One region of the Agromyces albus genome, then DNA from elsewhere that is predicted to be linked to it. Evidence: riboswitches for the same ligand, from Rfam matches in the RefSeq annotation. Region 1 holds a riboswitch; the other holds the start of a gene.
What was found. A riboswitch is a leader RNA that binds a small molecule or an ion and turns the genes downstream of it on or off. The one in region 1 is predicted to bind thiamine pyrophosphate.
Positions count from the first base shown of each region.

Region 1 (9,869 bases):
TCGCGTTCCTCGGCGTGACCGACGACCTCACGAACGATGCGCGGCGCGGCGAGGATGCCGTGTCGTACGTGTCAGCACCGGCATCCGACCTGCCGTATTTCGAGGTGGCGAACGTGCGCGACCCTCGCCTCGGCATCATCCACGAGGGAGCGCACAGCCAGCAGCTCGCGCTCTCGTGGGCGCACCCCAATCCGCTGCGCCGACGCTATGTGGACTCCGTCGCGAACGAGGGCATCGCGCACTACAACGAAGAGCTCATGCTCACCGCCGGGCTCTTCGACGACGCCCCGCACTCCCAGACGATCGTGCACAACTTCATGCGGCTGCGCGCCTTGCGCGTCGTCGTCGACGTCAACCTCGCCACGGGCGTGTTCAGTCTCGATGAGGCGGTGCGCTTCTTCGTCGACTCGGTGCCGATGGACGTCGAGACCGCAACCGAGGAGACCGCGATGTACGTCGCGACCCCGGGCCTCGCGATGTCGTACCACGTGGGCAAGCAGGAGGTGCAGCGCCTGCTCGCCGACGCGATGATCGCGCGGGGCGCCGACTTCTCGCTGCGCGAGTTCCACGACGCGGTGTGGCTCAACGGCAACGTGCCGCTCTCCCTGCAGCGCTGGGAGCTGCTCGGCGACCGCTCCGACGTCGACGCGCTCGACGCGGCCGGTCCATGGACCAACGCGCTGCGACCCGCGGGGCCGGCGAAGCATCTCTGATGCAGACAGCGAACCGCCCCGGCGACCAGAGCGGTCACCGGGGCGGTTCGGGTGTTCGGGTCTTCAGATGCCGAAGCCGGCTACGCGACGGTCGCCTCACCGCGGCGCGGGAGCTTCCAGCCGGGCCGCACGAAGTGGCACGTGTACCCGTTGGGGTAGTGCTCCAGGTAGTCCTGGTGCTCGGGCTCGGCCTCCCAGAACGGGCCGGCGGGCGTGACCTCGGTCACGGCCGGACCCGGCCAGAGGCCGGACTCGTTCACGTAGGCGATCGTGTCGTAGGCGATCGTCTCCTGCTCCTCGGTCGTCGGGAAGATCGCCGACCGGTAGCTGAGGCCGATGTCATTGCCCTGGCGATTGCGCGTCGACGGGTCGTGGATCTGGAAGAAGAACTCGAGCAGGTCGCGATAACTCACCTGCGACGGGTCGAACACGATCTCGATCGCCTCGGCGTGGGTTCCGTGGTGGCGGTAGGTGGCGTTGGGCACGTCGCCGCCCGTGTAGCCGACCCGGGTCGAGACGACCCCGGGGCGCTTGCGGATCAGATCCTGCATGCCCCAGAAGCATCCGCCGGCCAGAATGGCGGTCTCGGTGTTGGTCGTCATGCGTCCTCCTTCTGTGACTGCGCGGCGTCGCCGAACAGTGCGCGGTACTGACCGTAGCCGTGCTCCTCGAGCTCGGCGAGCGGCACGAAGCGCAGCGCGGCCGAGTTGATGCAGTAGCGCAGGCCGCCGGCGTCGGCCGGCCCGTCGTCGAACACGTGCCCGAGGTGGCTGTCGGCTGCGGCCGAGCGAACCTCGACGCGCTTCATGAAGAGCGACCGGTCGACCTTCTCGACGACCGCGTCGCCCTCGATCGGCTTCGTGAAGCTCGGCCAGCCGGAGCGGCTGTCGTACTTGTCGACCGACGCGAAGAGCGGCTGCCCCGACACCACGTCGACGTAGAGGCCGGGCTCCTTGTTGTTCCAGTACTCGTTCCGGAACGCCGGCTCAGTTGCATCATCCTGCGTGACCTTGCGCTGCAGCGGGGTGAGGCGCTCGATCGCCTCGGGAGTCTTGCGGTAGTCCTGTGACACGGTTTCCTCCATCTCGGCGCCGCTGGCTGCGGTGCCCACGCCTGACACCGGTTGAGGTGGTGTCAGGGCGTCACCTAGGAGAACACGGCAGGTTCGTGCGCTGTTCCGCGGATGTCGCTCCGCAGCTGTGGGTTCGCTGTGTGCGCGGTTGCCGTAGTCGTTGCCAGGGTGCCGGCGCCCTGCTCGCCGAGCGGCGAGGCGAAGAACGCGAGCTCGTGCTCGGATGACGCGCGGAACGCCCGCCACATGGCTTCCCGCGTCGGCGCATCGGCCGCGGCGGCGAGCCGCATCACGATGCCGATCGCCTCACGAGTCCCGACGGAGAACCCGGGATCGGCATAGGTCTTGAGCCACGAGGCATACGGATGCTCCGGCGCGAGCGCCTGCGGACCGAACGCGCCGGCCGCGAGCCGCCCGCCGAGATCGACGTAGATCCAGAAGCACGGCAGCAGCGCCGCGGCGAGCACGGGATAATCGCCCCTGGCCGCCGTTGCGAGCAAGTGGTTCAGGTAGCCCGTCGTCGCGGCATCCGGCTCGGCGGCGAACGCCTCGCCCTCGGGGAGCCAGCTCGCGTGCAGTTCGAGCTCGCCGATGATCGCGCCGCGGGCGCTCGCCGCCCAGAACGCCTGCTCCGCGGCATCCGTCGCCGAGCTCGAGGCGACCGCGAGCACTCGAGAGTAATCGCGCAGGTAGAGCGCGTCTTGCGCGAGGTAGCGCAGGAACGGCGAGCGATCGAGCGACCCGTCGGCGAGACCGCGCACGAAGCCGAGCTCGTCGATCGCGTCGCGCACGTCGGCGATGCCGGCCCACCACTCCGCCTCGACCTCATTGGGAGCCGGCGCGGTGCTCAGGCCGCCGCGTTCCCAGAGTCCGGCGAAGTGGCTGATCGGGCCATGCCCCTCGCCCACGTCGAGCGATGCGCCGTGCGTGATCGACTCGCGCAGCCAGCGGCGCGCCTCGATCACGGCGGCCTCCCACGAGCCGAGTTCGGCGCGCAGGGTCGCGATGGCGGAAGAGAGGGAGCAACCGGTGCCGTGCGTGTTCGCCGTCTCGATGCGCTCGCCCGGGAACTCGATGATGCGGGGCGCGGCCGTGCCGGTTGCGCCGCTCCCGCTCCTGACGCTGCTCGGGCCGACTCGGCCGCTCGCGTCGACGAGGGCGTCGGGTGCCGCCGTTCCGCCGAGGTGCCCGCCCTTCGCGAGCACGAGCACGCCGAGCGACGCCGAGAGCCGCTCGGCTTGCGCGAGCGCCTCGGTCCACGTCGCGGCGCGGGGCTCACCCGCGAGCACGGCCTGCTCGTGCAGGTTGGGCGTGATGAGGTGGGCGAGGGGGAGCAGCTCGCGCAGCGCGGCCTCGGCATCGGCGTCGAGCAGCCGGTCGCCGCTCGTCGCGATCATCACGGGGTCGAGCACCACGACCGGCGGCTTCACGCGTCGGAGCCAGTCGCCGACGGTGCGGATGATCTCGGCGTTCGCGAGCATGCCGATCTTCACGGCGTCGATCACGACGTCATCGCTCACGGCGTCGAGCTGCTCGGCGAGGAACGCCGCCGGCGGCACGTGCACGCTCCGCACGCCACGCGTGTTCTGGGCAACGAGCGCCGTGACCGCCGACATGCCGTAGCCGCCGACCGCGGCGATCGACTTGAGGTCGGCCTGGATTCCGGCGCCGCCCGAGGGGTCGGTGCCCGCGATGCTCAGCACCCGCGGCACCCGGCGGCCGGTCGTGCCGCCGCCGCTCATCGCTCGCCCCACGCCGTCGCGAACCGTGCAGCTGCATCACGCGGGTCGGATGCCGCGCAGAGCGCCGACACCACGGCGACCCCCGCCGCGCCGGCCGCGCGAAGCGGCCCGACGTCGTCGATCGTGATGCCGCCGATCGCGACGCACGGAAGCTCCGCGGCCCGGGCGAACCGGGCGAACCCGTCGACACCGAGCGCGGGCGGATGGTCGGGCTTCGTCGCGGTGGGGCGGATCACGCCGACACCCAGGTAATTGACGGAGCCCCGCGGCATCCGCTCGACGGTGCCGAGGTGCGACGAATGGTTCGCCGTGAGCCCGACGATCGCGTCGGCGCCGAGGAGCTCGCGCGCTTCGAGCACGGCGTCGTCGCGCTGGCCGAGGTGCACGCCGTCGACGGGCACGCCGCGCTGGCGGGCGGTGACGACGACGTCGAGCCGGTCGTTGACGAGGAGCGTCCCGCGGCCGTCGATGACCGCGGCGAGCTCCTCGAGCTGGGCGAGGAGCGTCGCGGCATCCGCCGACTTGTCGCGCAACTGCACCACGCGCACGCCGCCGGCGACCGCGTCGGCCACGACGGAGGCGACGCCGCGGGGGCCGCAGAGCGTCGCGTCGGTGACGAGGTAGAGCGAGAGGTCGAGCGCGGTCCGCGTGCTCACGACCGCACCAGCGCCGGCGCATCCGCGACCACGAGGTCGGCACGTGCCACGAGGTCGTCGGCGGTGACGCTCGCGAGGGCGTCGAGGAAGAGCGGCCCGAAGGTGCCGGGACCGGATGCCTGTGCCGCGGCGAGCTCGGCCGCGATCGTGTAGCTCACGGTGGCCGCGACCGTCGCCGCGAACGCGTCGTCGCTCACCGCGAGGAACGCGGCGGTCACCGCGCCGAGCGCGCAGCCGCCGCCCGTGATGCGGGTGAGCAGGGCGTCACCGTTGCCCACGCGCGCGATGCGGGTGCCGTCGGTGATGAGGTCGATCGCCCCCGAGACCGCGACGACCGAGCCGTGCGCCGCCGCGAGTGCTGCCGCGGCATCCGCTGCCGATTCGGTGGAGTCGGATGCATCGACGCCGCGCCCGCCCCCACCGACACCGGTGAGCGCGATGATCTCGCTCGCGTTGCCGCGGATCGCCGTGGGCCGGTGCTCGAGCAGCACATGCGCGAGCGCGGTGCGAACGGGCAAGCCGCCGACCGCGACCGGATCGAGCACCCACGGCGTGCCGGCCTCGCGTGCAGCGGCGACGGCCTCGCGGGCGGCGTCGCGTTGCTCCTCGTGGGGCGTGCCGAGGTTCACGAGGAGGCCCGAGGCGATGCGCGCGAAGACGCCGGCCTCCACGCGGATGTCGACCATCGCAGGCGCCGCCCCGAGGGCGAGCAACGAGTTGGCCGTGAAGTTCGTGACCACGCTGTTCGTGATGCAGTGCACCAGTGGTGTGGTCGCCCGCACGCGGTCGAGCAGGGCGGCGGCCTGCTCGGCCGGATGGGCATGGCTGGCCGGGTCGGCAAGGCCAGCCGGGCGGGTCAGGTGGGCAGGGTCGACAGACAGACGATCGCTCAACGCGACATCCCTTCGCTAGTTCGAACTAGATCAGGTTCGACGGGTGTGATCTCAGCCGTATGGTGCGGCACCCCGTGTCACTGTCGGTCAGCCTAGCGGGTGCTCGGACTCGGCGTCAGGCGGTGACGACGGGCGGGCCGGCCGGCACCTCGACCCAGTGCGCCGGCGCGGGAAGGATGATGCCGCCCGCCGCAAACGCGATCACCGCGAACGCGTAGACCATGATCGCGATCGTGAGGGCACCGAGCACCATGGTGGCCGGCACGGCGAGCGAGACGCGCACCCCGGCGTTGCGGTAGCGCGGCACGGCCATGAACGACACCCACATCGCGATGGCACCGAACCCGGTGATCCAGACGGTGCGCAGCGCGTCGCCCTCGAGCGGTGCCGCCACGGCGAGCACAACCGCGCCGACGCCGAGCAGCAGGCCGGTCCACGCGAAGAAGCGCGCGAAGCCGATGCCGCCGATGTCGTCATCGCCGCTCCACCAGGGCCGCACGGGCTCGCTCATGCTCTCGATCGTACGACCCCCACCCCAACCCCCGCCCCCCGCTCTATGCTGTCGCCGTGGCATCCGTCGACCGGCTCTTCTCCTATGGAACCCTCCGCTTGCCCCACGTGCAGCGCCAAACGTTCGGCGCTGAGCTGCCCACCGCTCCCGATGCGCTCGCCGGGTGGCGGGTGCGAATGGTGCGGATCACGGATGCCGCGGTGCTCGCGTTGAGCGGCGAGGCCGAGCACCCTATCCTCGAGCACACCGGCGACGCGGCCCACCGTGTCGAGGGCGCCGTGATCGAGCTGACGCCCGCGCAGCTCGCCGCCGCCGACGAGTACGAGGTCGACGACTACCACCGCGTCGAGGTGACCCTCGAGTCGGGGCTGGTGGCGTGGGTGTACGTGGGGCGCTGAGCTTCGTCGGCTCTACCAGGCATCACCGCACCGGTGCCGCCGCCGTTCGAGCGGGTGTGATGGACGCGTGACTCCGCCACTGATGCGTTTTCAGCATCAGTGGCGGAGTCACGGTCGGGGAGCGGCTGGTCGGGAATGTCCACGAGCACGGGTGTGCTACGGACGGATGCCCCTGATGTCCACCCCGTTCCTGGCGCTTGATGATCGACGTAGCGTGAGCGTCGGAGGCCCCACCGTCTTCAACGAGCAGGGAGGCAGCATGCCAGCCGAAGAGGAGATGCCGTCGACGCTGGCGCGTTCCCCGAAGCACGCGCAGGAGATCTGGACGAAGACCTACGACGCGGCCGTCGAGACCTACGGCGACGGCGAACTCGCGCGCCGCACGGCGTTCGCGGCGCTGAAGCACCAGTTCGAGAAGGTCGGCGACCACTGGGAGCAGAAGGAGCACCCCGGCCCGAGCGACAAGGGCGCCACCGATCGCAGCGGCGACACGGCGGGCGGGGTCGACACCACCGCGTCGAAGGCGCACTTGTACGACATCGCGAAGCGGCTCGACGTGCCGGGCAGGTCGACGATGTCGAAGGACGAGCTGATCGAGGCCATCCAGCGCGAGAACGATCGGCAGACGGCGGCGCGCCGACGCGGTTGAGACGGCGCGTTCCAACTGTCAGGCGATCGAGCTCTCGGTCTCGAGCGACCAGCGTGATATCGCTCCGCGGAATCGGTCAACTTGTCGACAAATCGACCGATTCTGCGGAGAGGCACTCCTCCAGGGATGGCCGTATTCTTGCGCAGAGTGGCATTCGTGCCACTGGCACGAGCAAGCACAGCTTGGCACCATGCCTCTGTGTGTCGACGAAGGAGGCCAAGATGACGCGCCAACCGCACCGGGTCGTGGTGCTCGTGCTCGAGGGGGCGAAGCCGCTCGATGTCGGCATTCCCGCGCAGGTCTTCACCAAGCGCGCGAGCATGCCGTACGAGGTGCGCGTGTGCGGCGTCGCGCCCGGGCTCGTCACGGGAGGTGATGGGCTCTCGTACTACGTCGCCGAGGGGCTCGAGGCGCTCGCGGCCGCCGATACGATCTTCGTGCCCGGCTACCGCAACCCCGCGATCGTCGAGACGCCGCCCGCCGTCGTCGAAGCACTGCGCGCCGCCCACGCTCGCGGCGCCCGGCTCGCCGCGATCTCGACGGGGGCGTTCGCGCTCGCCGCGACCGGACTGCTCGACGGCAAGCGGGCGACGACACACTGGCACTACACCGAGGCGCTCGCGCGGATGCATCCGTCGATCCACGTCGACGAGAACGTGCTCTTCGTCGACGAGGGCGACGTGCTCACCTCGGCCGGTGCGGCGTCGGGCGTCGACCTGTGCCTGCATCTCGTCCGTCGCGATCACGGGGTCGCGCTCTCGAACACCGTCGCCCGGCGGCTCGTCGCCGCGCCGTACCGCAGCGGCGGGCAGGCGCAATACGTGCCGCGCAGCGTGCCCGAGCCGCTCGGCGACCTGTTCGCCGCGACCCGCGAGTGGGCGATCGGCCGGCTCGACGAGCCGCTGACCGTCGCGTCGCTCGCACGGCACGCGCGGGTGTCGCCGCGCACGTTCTCGCGGCGCTTCGTCGAAGACACGGGCTACACGCCCATGCAGTGGGTGCTGCGGGCCAGGGTGGATGTCGCGCGCGAACTGCTCGAGCGCAGCGACCTCGGCGTCGAGCAGATCGCCGACCGCGTGGGGCTCGGCACGGGCTCGAACCTGCGACTGCACTTCCAGCGCATCCTCGGCACGTCGCCGAGCGAGTACCGGCGCACGTTCGTGAGGCCGGCGGCCTGAGCGGATGCCGCGGATGCCGCGGGCAGGCGGGCGCCCGGGACGTCCGCTGTGACGCCTCATCCGTGCCGTTCCCACCGAAGCGCAGGGGATTCCGCGTCATACCCTGCGCATATGCGCCTATGAGGCCGAATCCCCTGCAGTTCTGCAACAAGCACATGCCCCTACCGCCCGGCTGCGGCATCCGCCGGTCTGAGGCATCCGCTCGGCCCGGCTGGCGCGAAGCTTGCGCGAACTGTCCGCCGCCCCACTGCCGCCGACGCCGGCGCCGAGTGAGTCTGGAGGCAACGAAAGGAACCACCGAATGACCACCCGCATCGCCATCAACGGATTCGGACGCATCGGACGCAACGTGCTGCGCGCCCTGCTCGAGCGCGACACCGGCCTCGAGGTCGTCGCGATCAACGACCTCACCGAACCCGCCGCGCTCGCGCACCTGCTGAAGTACGACAGCTCGCTCGGCCGCCTCGGCCGCCCGGTCGAGGTCGACGGCGACACGCTCGTGGTCGACGGCCGCCGCATCCGCGTGCTCGCCGAACGTGAGCCGTCGCAGTTGCCGTGGGCCGAGCTCGAGGTCGAGCTCGTGCTCGAGTCCACGGGCCGATTCACTTCAGCGGATGCCGCGCGCGGCCACCTCACCGCCGGCGCGAAGCGCGTGCTCGTGAGCGCGCCGTCGAGCGACGCCGACGTGACCATCGCCTACGGCGTCAACACCGACGCGTACGACCCTGCCGCGCACACGATCATCTCGAACGCCTCGTGCACGACCAATGCGCTCGCTCCGCTCGCCGCGGTGCTCGACGGCCTCGCCGGCATCGAGCACGGCTTCATGACGACCGTGCACGCCTACACGCAGGAGCAGAACCTGCAGGACGGCCCGCACCGCGACCTGCGTCGCGCCCGCGCGGCGGCCGTGAACATCACGCCGACGACGACCGGCGCCGCGAAGGCGATCGGGCTCGTGCTGCCGGGGCTCGACGGCAAGCTCTCGGGCGACTCGATCCGCGTGCCCGTGCCCGTCGGCTCGATCGTCGAGCTCAACACGACCGTCTCGCGTGAGGTGACGCTCGACGAAGTGCTCGCGGCGTATCGCGCGGCCGCATCCGGGCCGCTCGCCGGCATTCTCGACTACGCCGACGACCCGCTCGTGTCGAGCGACATCACGGGAGAGCCCGCGTCGGCGATCTTCGATGCAGCGCTCACGCGCGTGCACGGCAAGCACGTCAAGGTCGTCGCGTGGTACGACAACGAGTGGGGCTTCTCGAACCGGGTCGTCGACACGCTCGGCCTGCTCGCGGCGAGCTGAGCGGGCTGCCTGGGATCGCGACACCCGGCGTGCGCTGCGCCGCCACGTCGGGTGTCGCGATGCGTCAGACGATCGCCTCAGCGATCACTCGCGCACGGGTCGCGCGATCGCCGCACCCACGACGCCGAGCGCCGCGCTGATGATCATCATCACGGCGATCGGCCACCAATGCCCGGCCGATGCGAGCAGCGCCGTCGCGAGGATCGGTGCAAGCCCGCCGCCGACGATCGAGCTCGCTTCACGCCCGATCGAGATGCCCGAGTACCGCACCCTGGCGTCGAACATCGACGCGAAGTAGCTCGGTTGCACGCCGTCGGCGGCGGAGTTGACGATGCCGACGGCAAGCACGACCACGCCGATGATGAGCGCGGCGATGCCGGTGTCGAGCACCACGAACAGCGGCACCGCGAGCAGGCCGAGTGCGACGAGGCTGACCGTGACGAGTCGGCCCGCGCCGACGCGGTCGCCGAGCGCACCCCAGAACGGGCAGAGCACCGCGGCCACGGTCGCACCCACGAGCAGCGCCGTGAGCGTGACCCAGCGCGGCATGCCGAGCATCGTCGACGCGTAGCTGAGGCAGAACACGGCGATCACGTAGAAGCTCGTATTCTGTCCGAGGCGCACGAGGAAGATCGCGAGGATGTTCCGCGGATGCCGCAGCGCTTCGGTGAGCGGCTGCCTGGCGCGTTCTCCGCTGCGCACGACCTCGATGAACTCGGGCGACTCCTCCACGCGGTGCCTCAGGTACGCGCCG
Region 1 is NZ_JAUSWX010000001.1:3,122,803-3,132,671, reverse strand. Features, by position in the region: gene QFZ29_RS14830 (DUF885 family protein) at 1-713, shown strand, start outside; gene msrA (peptide-methionine (S)-S-oxide reductase MsrA) at 794-1,315, opposite strand; gene msrB (peptide-methionine (R)-S-oxide reductase MsrB) at 1,312-1,785, opposite strand; gene QFZ29_RS14815 (bifunctional hydroxymethylpyrimidine kinase/phosphomethylpyrimidine kinase) at 1,860-3,527, opposite strand; gene thiE (thiamine phosphate synthase) at 3,524-4,183, opposite strand; gene thiM (hydroxyethylthiazole kinase) at 4,180-5,043, opposite strand; TPP riboswitch at 5,067-5,161, opposite strand; gene QFZ29_RS14800 (hypothetical protein) at 5,192-5,587, opposite strand; gene QFZ29_RS14795 (gamma-glutamylcyclotransferase family protein) at 5,644-5,985, shown strand; gene QFZ29_RS14790 (ChaB family protein) at 6,245-6,634, shown strand; gene QFZ29_RS14785 (GlxA family transcriptional regulator) at 6,856-7,812, shown strand; gene gap (type I glyceraldehyde-3-phosphate dehydrogenase) at 8,114-9,115, shown strand; gene QFZ29_RS14775 (MFS transporter) at 9,200-9,869, opposite strand, start outside.

Region 2 (9,869 bases), 1.1 Mb from region 1:
GCCAGCGAATCAGATGCCGCGACGCGGCCGGAGAGCGGCGCCAGCAGCCCGCCGAGGGTGAGCGCCAACGTCGACTTGCCGGCGCCGTTGGGTCCGGTGAGCACCGTGGAGCATCCGTCGGGAAGCGAGACGTCGAGGCCCGCCCGTACGACAGCACCGCGTCGACGTCCGATGGCGAGTTGCTCGCCGACGAGGATCGACTCGGTCGGGCACCTCCTCGCTGGATCGACCCCGCCCACGATCGGAAGCGGCACGCCCGGGACCCACACGCCTGCGGCGAGGAGCGCATCCCGGTGCCGTTCGAGCACCTCCGCCGGCGGCCCATCGGCCAGGACCCGCCCGTCGGCGCCGAGCACGACCACCCGGTCGACGAGATCGAGCCAGACGTCGACGCGGTGTTCGACGACGACGAAGGTGGCACCGATGCGGTCGAGCACGCGTGCGACGGCGTCGCGCACCTCGCTGACGCCCGAAGGATCGAGGTTCGCGGTGGGTTCGTCGAGGAGCAGGAGACCTGGCCGCATGGCGATCGCGCCGGCGAGGGCGAGCCGCTGCTTCTGCCCGCCCGAGAGCGCCGAGGTGGGATGCGCGAACGGCAGCTCGAGTCCCACGGCGTCGAGTGCCTCGCCCACTCGCCGCCAGATCTCGTCGCGCGGCACACCGAGGTTCTCGCAGCCGAACGCCACGTCGTCGCCGACCCGAGCAAGGATCACCTGGGAGTCGGGATCCTGCAACACGAGGCCCGCCCGCCCACGTGCCGCACCCGCCGCAGCACCGTCGATGAGCAACCGTCCGCGCTGCTCGCCCTCGTCATCACCGCCGTGCACGCCGGCCAGGGCATGCAGGAGCGACGACTTGCCGGACCCGGACGGACCGAGCAGGAGCACTCGCTCCCCCGGCTCGATGACGAAGTCGATGCCGTCGATCGCCCATCGGATGCGGCCGGCGTGACGCCAGCCCCAGCCGCGAGCCTCGACGCGGACGGGTCGTTGTGCCAGCGAGGATTCCGACATGGGTCAGACCCGCTCGGTCACGTCCCGCCCTGCTGCGAAGCGGTGCAATGCACCGGTCGCGGCAAGCGCACGTACCACGAGCCAGCCGAGGAGGCCGGCGAGGATCGCGCCCGAGATCACCACTGCGACGAAGTAGAGCCCGAGGAACTCGGCCGACTTCTGCAGGTTGCCCGAGAGGAAGAGCTCGAGGGTCCAGGCCGCCGCGCCGGCGGCCGCACCGGCGAGCACGGCCTGCAGCACGCCGAAGCGCTTGTACCGGAACGCCGCGAAGACGAGTTCGGCGCCGAGACCCTGCGCGAGCCCCGAGTAGATCGTCTCGATGCCCCACTGGTTTCCGACGAGCGCGGAGACGACCGCGGCGAGGAGCTCGACGAAGAGCGCCGCGCCGGGCTTGCGGATGATGAGCCCGCCGAGCACGCCGCCGATGAGCCAGATGCCCACGGCGACACCGCCGAGACCCGGCGTCACGGCGTCGGCCGCGACGAACCAGGCGTAGCCGACGTTGTTCCAGAACAGGAAGACGAGGCCGGTCGCGACGCCGATGACGCTCGCGACGACGATGTCGACGACTCGCCAGCCAGAACGTGACGGGCTGGCCGCCGGCGTGGTCTCGGCGGTGTCGGAGTTGGTTGCGTTGTGCACTGACGTGCCCTTTCGATTCGTGGAAAGAGGCACGGGATTGAGATGTGATGCCCTCCCTGCGCTGGCATTACCCAGATCAGGTTCGACGGTCGAAGGTTGAGAACCTTCCTCTCAGCCCGGCTCACCGGACTCCCGTGTTCGACACCGAGTATACGCCGCGGAGTTCGCCGACTTGCGACGACCGGCAGTCTGGATGACGCCGTGCGACAGCAACGACGACGCAACGGCGCAGGGCTGCGCTGCGAGCCGTCAGCGCTTGAGCGCGCGGATGACCACCTTCAAGGCCTTGCCCGTCACCCAGATGAGCGGCGTCGCGACGAGCATCAGCCCGATGAGGTTCGGCTCGAAGCGCACGTCGCCTCCGCGACCGATGTATGCGCCGATCGGAATGGAGACGCCGCCTCCGCCGCCTCCACTGCCCTGGTCGCCCTTCTCGTCGCTCCCACCGCCACCGCCGAAGCCGTAGTAGCCGAGCGCCACCGGAACCACCTTGGTGCCGTCGATGTCGAGTGTCTCGCCGTAAGACGTCTTCACGCCGACGCCGGAAACGGTCTCTGCGAGTTCCAGTACGAGTTCAGCCATGCGGGCAACGCTACTCGGGGATGCCGCGGCCTACCAGCCCCACCCTGCCGCCGCGGTCGACGCGTCGTCGTCACCATCGGCACGCGATTGCTCATCACGTGCCTCGCCTCGCTCACCTGCCTCGCCCCGCTCGCCTCGCTCACCTCTGCGGCCGACGAGGGTTGCCGGACGCACCGACCCCTTGCCGAACTTCGCCGTGACCTCGTCGATCGTGCGCTCGGCGTCGCGCCACTCCTCGTCTGGATCCCACAGCATCGCGCCGCTGCCCGACACCTGCAGGTGCTCGGCGCGCACGCCGATGAGCCGGATGCGCTGCCCGTCGCCGATGAGCTCGGTGAGCGCTTCGGATGCCTCGTCGTAGATGCGGCGCGCGACATCGGTGGGCTCGGCCAGCGTGCGCGACCGCGTGACCGTGCGGAAGTCGCCGTAACGGAGCTTCAGCACCACGGTGCGGCCGACGAGGCCGGCCTTGCGCAGCCGCACACCGACATTGTCGGCGAGACGGAGCAGCTCGCGGCGGATGTCGACAGGATCGGTGAGATCGTAGCCGAACGTGTTCTCGTGGCCGATGCTCTTCTCGACGCGGGTCGTGTGCACGTCGCGCGGATCGATGCCGTTCGCGAGCCGCTCGAGCCTCGATGCGAGCGCCGGACCGACTGCGCGCACGAGTGCGTCGTGCGGCATCGTGGCGACGTCGCCGACGGTGCGGAGCCCGAGCCTGAGGAGCGACTCCTCGGTGACCCGGCCGACGCCCCACAGCGCCGAGACCGGCAGCGGATGCAAGAAGGCGACGGTGTCGGCGGCCGGTACGACGAGCATGCCGTCGGGCTTCGCGCGGCTCGAGGCGACCTTCGCGACGTACTTGGTCGCCGCGACCCCGACGGAGCAGGTGAGCCCGGTCTCGGCGCGCACGCGCTCACGGATGGTCCAGGCGATCTCGGCCGGACTGCCGTGCAGGCGCCTGGCTCCCGACACATCGAGGAACGCCTCGTCGATGGAGAGCGGCTCGACCAGTGGCGTGAGCTGCTCGAAGATCGCCATGACCTGCTTGGAGTACTTCGCGTAGCTCGCGTAGTCACCGCGGAGCACGATGGCGTTCGGGCAGCGCTGCAACGCGATCGACATCGGCATCGCGGAGTTCACGCCGAATCGACGCGCCTCATAGCTCGCGGCGGCCACGACGCCGCGACCGGCGGTGCCGCCGACGAGCACGGGCTTGCCGCGCAACTCGGGGCGGGTGAGCAGTTCGACCGAGACGAAGAACGCGTCCATGTCGACGTGCAGGATCGGCGTCGCGGAGTCGTCGACGGGACCCGTCGTGACCTGACGCGACGAGCCGTCTTGCTTGCTCATGCTGCGACCCTAACCCGTGCCGCCGTCATCGGCTTCCACGCGGCGCACACCTGATCTGCTCAGAAGCCGAAGTCGCCGCCACCACCGAAATCGCCACCGCCGAAGTCGCCGAATCCGCCTCCGCCGTCGTACCCACCCGCGTCGGCACCGGATGCATCCGCCGAACCGGCATCGGCACCGGATGCATCGGCAGCACCGGTGTCGGCTCCAGCATCACCACCCGTGTCGGTGCCGGCATCGGCGGACGACGCGTCGGGCAGGAACGCCTGGGCGATCGCGGAACCCACGACGACGCCGGCGATCGCGCCGAGCATCGAACCGCCGAACATCGAGCCGAACGACGGGCCGCCCATGTTCCCGCGGCCCTCGGCGGCGTTGCCGCCGGCGAACGCGCGCTCCATGGTTCCCGGAGAGCGGACCTCGGCGCGCGTGGCGGCGCGGGCGAGCACGGACGGTTCGTCGGAGGCGATGCGTTCACCGGGCGGCGCCTGCTCCGCGAGCGTGCGGTAGACCTCGGCGCGCTGCTCAGGGGTGAGCTTCGCGAACGCCTCGGCGTGCACCGCCTCGATCGATTCGGGCGGAGCCGTACGCAGCAGGTAGCGGTAGCGCTCGATGGCCAGTTCATCCTCGCTCAGCTGCGGCGGGGGCGGCACTGGCCGCCCCTGCTGTGCAGCTCGGTCATCGGATGCGCCGAACAGGCGGTCCAGGAAGCCCATGATGTCCTCTTCACTCGTTGTCTGGGGACGCCCAATATACGGTCGCGAGCATTGAGCCGACTGTGAGTCCGGGATGCCTCGAGGCGGGCCACGCCGACGCTCCCTCGGTTCGCCCGTGTCGCCGCCTCCCTGCATCGTGTTCGTGCCAGACTTGCAGTAGGCAAGCCAAGTCACGCCGGAGGAGCCGTGAGCGAGTCGAGCGCATCGTATCCCGCGGGCCTCGTCCCCGGTGCGGCAACGCGTGATCCAGTCATGGACCTCGTTCGAGTGCTCTGCGTGGCCGTCGTCGTGGTGGGCCACATGCTCATGGTCGGCGCGGCGGTGATCCCCGGACGCGGCCTCGTCGTCGAGCGCACGCTGCTCGAGACGGACTGGATCGGCCCGGTTTCGTGGATCGCCCAGATCATGCCGCTGTTCTTCGTCGTCGGCGGCTTCGCGGGTATCGGCGCGTGGCGACGATTGGCGGCCTCTGGCGGAACCGCGGCCGACTACATCCGATCACGCATTCTCAGGCTCGCGCGCCCCTCGATCGCCCTGTTCGCAGCCCTCGCGGTCGCCGTGCTCGTGATGCATCTCACGGGTGTGGACCCGGCTGCCATCCGTCTCATCGGCCTCGGCATCTCGTCGCCGCTCTGGTTCCTCGCGGCCTATGCATTCGCGCAGGCCTACCTCCCGGGGCTCGCGACGCTCCACGCCCAGGCTCCCCGGCGGACGCTTGCCGCCTTGGCAACGGGCGCCGTGCTCTGCGATGTCCTGCGATTCTCCACCGGCATCGAGGCGCTCGGCCTCCTCGACATGACGTTCGTCTGGCTGTTCGCGCAGCAGTTGGGGTTCTGGATCGCCGACGGATGGTTCCGCGCCAGATCCCGCGCCACGGTCGCCGCACTCGGGGCCGGTGCGTACCTGTTTCTCGTCGGCCTCGTCGCCGTCGGATACCCGGGCAACATGCTCGACAACCTCTATCCGCCGACCTTCGCGATCGTCGCTCTCGCCGTCGGACAGACCTGTCTGCTGGTGCTCGCGTATCCAGCACTGGAACGTCTCACCGCCGTGCGTCCGCTGCGGTTCGTCGTGCAGACGGTCGGCTCGCGCCTGATGACGATCTACCTGTGGCACCTGCCGGTGCTCGCGCTCATCGTCGGCCTCCTCCTGCTCACGCCATTGCCGACCCCGGCATCCGGTTCTGCCGAGTGGTGGCTCACGAGGCCGCTGATCTTCGTCGTCATGGTCGGTGTGCTCATCGTGATTTCGATGCTGCTCGGCGGGTTGGAACGTGCCTCATCCGCACCTGTTCACGGCGCATCGGATGTTTCGACCGGGCTCGCGGCCGGACTCATGGTGATCCCGTCATTCAGCGTGATCGTCTTCGGACTCCCCTTCGCGGTCGCGGCATCGAGCGCGCTCGTGCTCGGGGCGGCCGTGCTGCTCCTGAGTCCGCACCGCGCGAGCCTGCCCGAGCGCGGCCCGAGTGCCGTGACCCCGTAGAGCACGGTTGCAAGCCGCTCTCCGCAGCCGAACCGGTCGGACCACGTCGGAACGCTCGGGCGTGGTGTCAGCTCTGAGCGCGCTCCAGCACGAGTTCACGCACGCGCGCGGCATCCGCCTTGCCATGCATCGCCTTCATGACCGCGCCGATCACGGCACCCGCGGCCTGCACCTTGCCGTCGCGGATCTTCGCGAGCACGTCGGGCTGGGAGGCGAGCGCGTCGTCGATCGCGGAGATGAGCGCGCCGTCGTCGGACACGACGGCGAGACCGCGAGCCTCCACGATCTGTTGCGGAGAGCCCTCACCGGCAGCGACGCCCTCGAGCACCTGGCGGGCGAGCCGGTCGGTGAGCACGCCGGTCTCGATGAGCGCCGCGAGCTCGGCGACCTGTGCAGGCGTCGCGAGTTCGGCTGCGTCTCGACCCTCGGCGTTCGCGACGCGCGTGAGCTCGCCGGTCCACCACTTTCGAGCGGCAGCAGGCGATGCTCCGGCCGCGATCGTCTCGGTCACCTCGGCGAGGAGTCCGCCGTTCACGACGTCCTTGAACTCGAGGTCGGTGAAGCCCCACTCGTCTTTCAGGCGACGGCGTCGCGCAGCGGGCGGCTCGGGGAGCGATGCCCGCAGCTCATCGACGAGCTCGCGCGTCGGCACCACGGGCAGCAGGTCGGGCTCGGGGAAGTAGCGATAGTCGTCGGCGTCGGACTTGGGCCGCCCCGCGCTCGTCGTGCCGGTGTCCTCATGCCAGTGGCGCGTCTCCTGGATGATCGAGCCGCCCTTGGCGAGGATCGCCGCCTGGCGCTGGATCTCGTACCGCACCGCACGCTCGACCGACCGCATCGAGTTGACGTTCTTCGTCTCGGTGCGCGTGCCGAGCTTCTCCTGGCCGCGAGGACGCAGCGAGACGTTGGCATCGCAGCGCAGGTTGCCGCGTTCCATGCGGGCCTCGGAGATGCCGAGCGAGCGCACGATGTCGCGGATCGTCGCAACATAGGCACGCGCGAGCGCGGGGGCATCCGCCTCGGCCCCGATGATCGGCCGCGTGACGATCTCGACGAGAGGAACGCCGGCGCGGTTGTAGTCGACGAGCGAGTACTCGGCACCCTGGATGCGGCCGGTCGACCCGCCCACGTGCGTGAGCTTACCCGCGTCCTCCTCCATATGCGCGCGCTCGATCGGCACCGTGAAGCTGCGGCCGTTCTCGAGCTCCACCTCGACCGAGCCGTCGAACGCGATCGGCTCGTCGTATTGCGAGATCTGGTAGTTCTTCGCGAGGTCGGGGTAGAAGTAGTTCTTGCGTGCGAATCGGCTCGACGGGGCGATCTCGCACCCGAGCGCGAGCCCGAGGCTGATCGAGTACCGCACCGCTTGGCCGTTGACGACCGGGAGCGAGCCCGGGAGCCCGAGGCACACCGGCGTGATGAGCGTGTTCGGGTCGGCGACGTGGAACTCCGCGTTGGCGGGGTTCGGCGCGGCCGAGAACATCTTCGTCTTGGTGTTCAGCTCGACGTGGACCTCGAGGCCGATGACCGGCTCGAATCGTTCGAGCGCGGCGTCGAAGTCCATCAGTTCTGCACGCGCCATCAGAGTGCGCCCTCCTCGGTCGCAAAGAGCTCATGTCGGGAGAGGTCGGGCGCCCGGTCGAGCAGCGGCCCGCCCCATTCGGCGAGCAGCAGCTGCTCGAGCGCTCCGCCCACGTTGTAGAGTCGCGCATCCTCCCGCGCAGGAGCGAGGAACTGGATGCCGACGGGCAGTCCGTCTTCGGGGGCGAGGCCGACGGGCAGGGAGATGCCGGGCACGCCGGCGAGGTTCGCGGGGATCGTGGCGACGTCGTTGAGGTACATCGCGAGGGGATCGTCGAGCTTCTCGCCGAGCTTGAACGCCGTGGTCGGCGCAGTCGGCGTGGCGAGCACGTCGACGGTCGTGAACGCGGCGTCGAAGTCGCGCTGCACGAGCGTGCGCACCTTCTGGGCGCTGCCGTAGTACGCGTCGTAGTACCCGGCCGAGAGCGCGTAGGTGCCGAGGATGATGCGTCGCTTGACCTCGGGGCCGAAGCCGGCCTCACGCGTGGCGGCCATGACCTGCTCGACCGTGCCGCCGCCGTCGGGCGTGACCCGCAGGCCGAATCGCACGGAGTCGAACTTCGCGAGGTTCGACGAGGCCTCGGCGGGCATGATCAGGTAGTAGGCGGCGACCGCGTACTCGAAGTGCGGCGCGCTCACCTCGACGATCTCGGCTCCATTGCGCTCGAGCAACTCGAGCGCCTCGTGGAAGCGCGAGCGCACCCCGGCCTGGAAGCCTTCGGAGTCGAGCTGCTTCACGACGCCGATGCGCAGGCCCGAGACATCCGCTCGCCTGACGGCCTCGGCCATCGACGGCCAGGGCTCGGGAATCGACGTGGAGTCGAGCGGGTCGTATCCGCCGATGATGTCGTGCAGGAGTGCCGAGTCGAGCACCGTGCGTGAGACGGGGCCCACCTGGTCGAGCGACGAGGCGAGGGCGATCGAGCCGTAGCGGCTGACCCCGCCGTACGTGGGCTTCACGCCGACGGTGCCCGTGACGTGGGCGGGCTGGCGGATGGAGCCGCCGGTGTCGCTGCCGAGCGCGATGGGCGCTTCGAAGGCTGCGACGGCTGCCGCGGAGCCGCCGCCCGAGCCGCCGGGGATGCGCTCGAGGTCCCAGGGGTTGTGGGTGGGTCCGTAGGCGGAGTGCTCAGTCGACGAGCCCATCGCGAACTCGTCCATGTTGGTCTTGCCGAGGGGCACGAGGCCCGCGTCGCGCACGCGCTGCACGGGCGTCGCGTCGTAGGGAGGGATCCAGCCCTCGAGGATGCGGGAGCCGCTCGTCGACGGCATGCCCTTCGTGACGAGCACGTCTTTGATCGCGATCGGCACGCCCGCGAGCGGGCCCAGGGCCTCGCCGGCGGCACGGCGGCGGTCGAGGTCGGCGGCGGTCTCGATGGCCCGCTCCCCCTCGACGTGGAGGAAGGCGTGCACGGCGCCGTCGACGGCGGCGATGCGGTCGAGGTGGGCTCGCGTCGCCTCGACGGACGACACGTCGCCCGCGGCGATGCGCGCGCCGAGCTCTGCGGCCGTGAGCCGGATGAGGTGCTCGCTCACTGCTCCTCCCCCAGGATCGCCGAGACCACGAAGCGGCTTCCATCGGACTCGGGCGCACCCGAGAGTGCCTCGTCGACCGTGAGGGTGTGCCCCACGACATCGTCGCGGAACACGTTCTGCAACGGAATCGGGTGATTCGTCGGCAGCACGTCGGGGGTGGCGACTTCGCTCACCTGTTCGACGGCGTGCATGATCTGCACGAGCTCCTTCGTGAGGTGCTCGATCTCTTCGTCGGTGAGCGCGATGCGCGCGAGGTTCGCGAGATGCGCGACCTGCTCCGCATTGATTTCGGACATGCTGCTCCGTCGGTTCGGGATGGGATGCACCGATTCTATCGGGGCGCGCCGAAGAGGCCTTCCCCGTGCCGATGGAGCAGTTCGTAGGCCTCGCCGTACGTCTCGGGCTCGGGGGTGCCCGGCGCATACCGGGCGAGGAGCAGGCCGACGAGCCCCCGGGCGGGCGGGCTCAGCGGCTTGTCTTTGTGGGCGTGGCCGGGGTGGGGCGCTGCGGCCTGCGGGTTCGGCGGCAGGTACTGCGGGGTGGTGGTGGGCCAGGTGACCGGATGCCTCGGGGCGTCGAGGTTGATCGCAGCGAACAGGTCGTTCGCCCCCTCGTCGCGCCGCGTGAGCGGCTTCAGTCCGTGCAGCCTGCTGAGGGTCGAGATGACCGCGGCATGGTGGAGTTCGTCGTGCACGATCGTGCCCGCCTGCGTGTAGGCGGAGACGGCGATGGCCGGCACGCGGCATCCGAGCCGGTCGAAGGTGAAGCCCATCTCACCAGCGGCGGCGCCGTCGTCGGGCGGCGTCGCGGCCGGCGGTGCGACGTGGTCGTAGCATCCGCCGTGCTCGTCGAACGTGATGAGGAGCAGGGTGTTCAGGGCGTTGGAGCCGCTCGACGAGGCACTGGCCCGGACCGACGAGTAGATCTCGTGGATGAGGGCCTCGCCCGCGCGAACGTCGGA
Region 2 is NZ_JAUSWX010000001.1:1,999,182-2,009,050, forward strand. Features, by position in the region: gene QFZ29_RS09430 (ABC transporter ATP-binding protein) at 1-1,013, opposite strand, end outside; gene QFZ29_RS09435 (ECF transporter S component) at 1,017-1,655, opposite strand; TPP riboswitch at 1,692-1,801, opposite strand; gene QFZ29_RS09440 (hypothetical protein) at 1,905-2,237, opposite strand; gene QFZ29_RS09445 (DNA polymerase IV) at 2,268-3,590, opposite strand; gene QFZ29_RS09450 (hypothetical protein) at 3,650-4,306, opposite strand; gene QFZ29_RS09455 (acyltransferase family protein) at 4,559-5,791, shown strand; gene gatB (Asp-tRNA(Asn)/Glu-tRNA(Gln) amidotransferase subunit GatB) at 5,859-7,373, opposite strand; gene gatA (Asp-tRNA(Asn)/Glu-tRNA(Gln) amidotransferase subunit GatA) at 7,373-8,908, opposite strand; gene gatC (Asp-tRNA(Asn)/Glu-tRNA(Gln) amidotransferase subunit GatC) at 8,905-9,204, opposite strand; gene QFZ29_RS09475 (alkaline phosphatase family protein) at 9,240-9,869, opposite strand, start outside.
Region 2: it holds a riboswitch for thiamine pyrophosphate, as region 1 does, so the genes downstream of both, QFZ29_RS09435 (ECF transporter S component) here and thiM (hydroxyethylthiazole kinase) in region 1, are expected to answer to the same signal.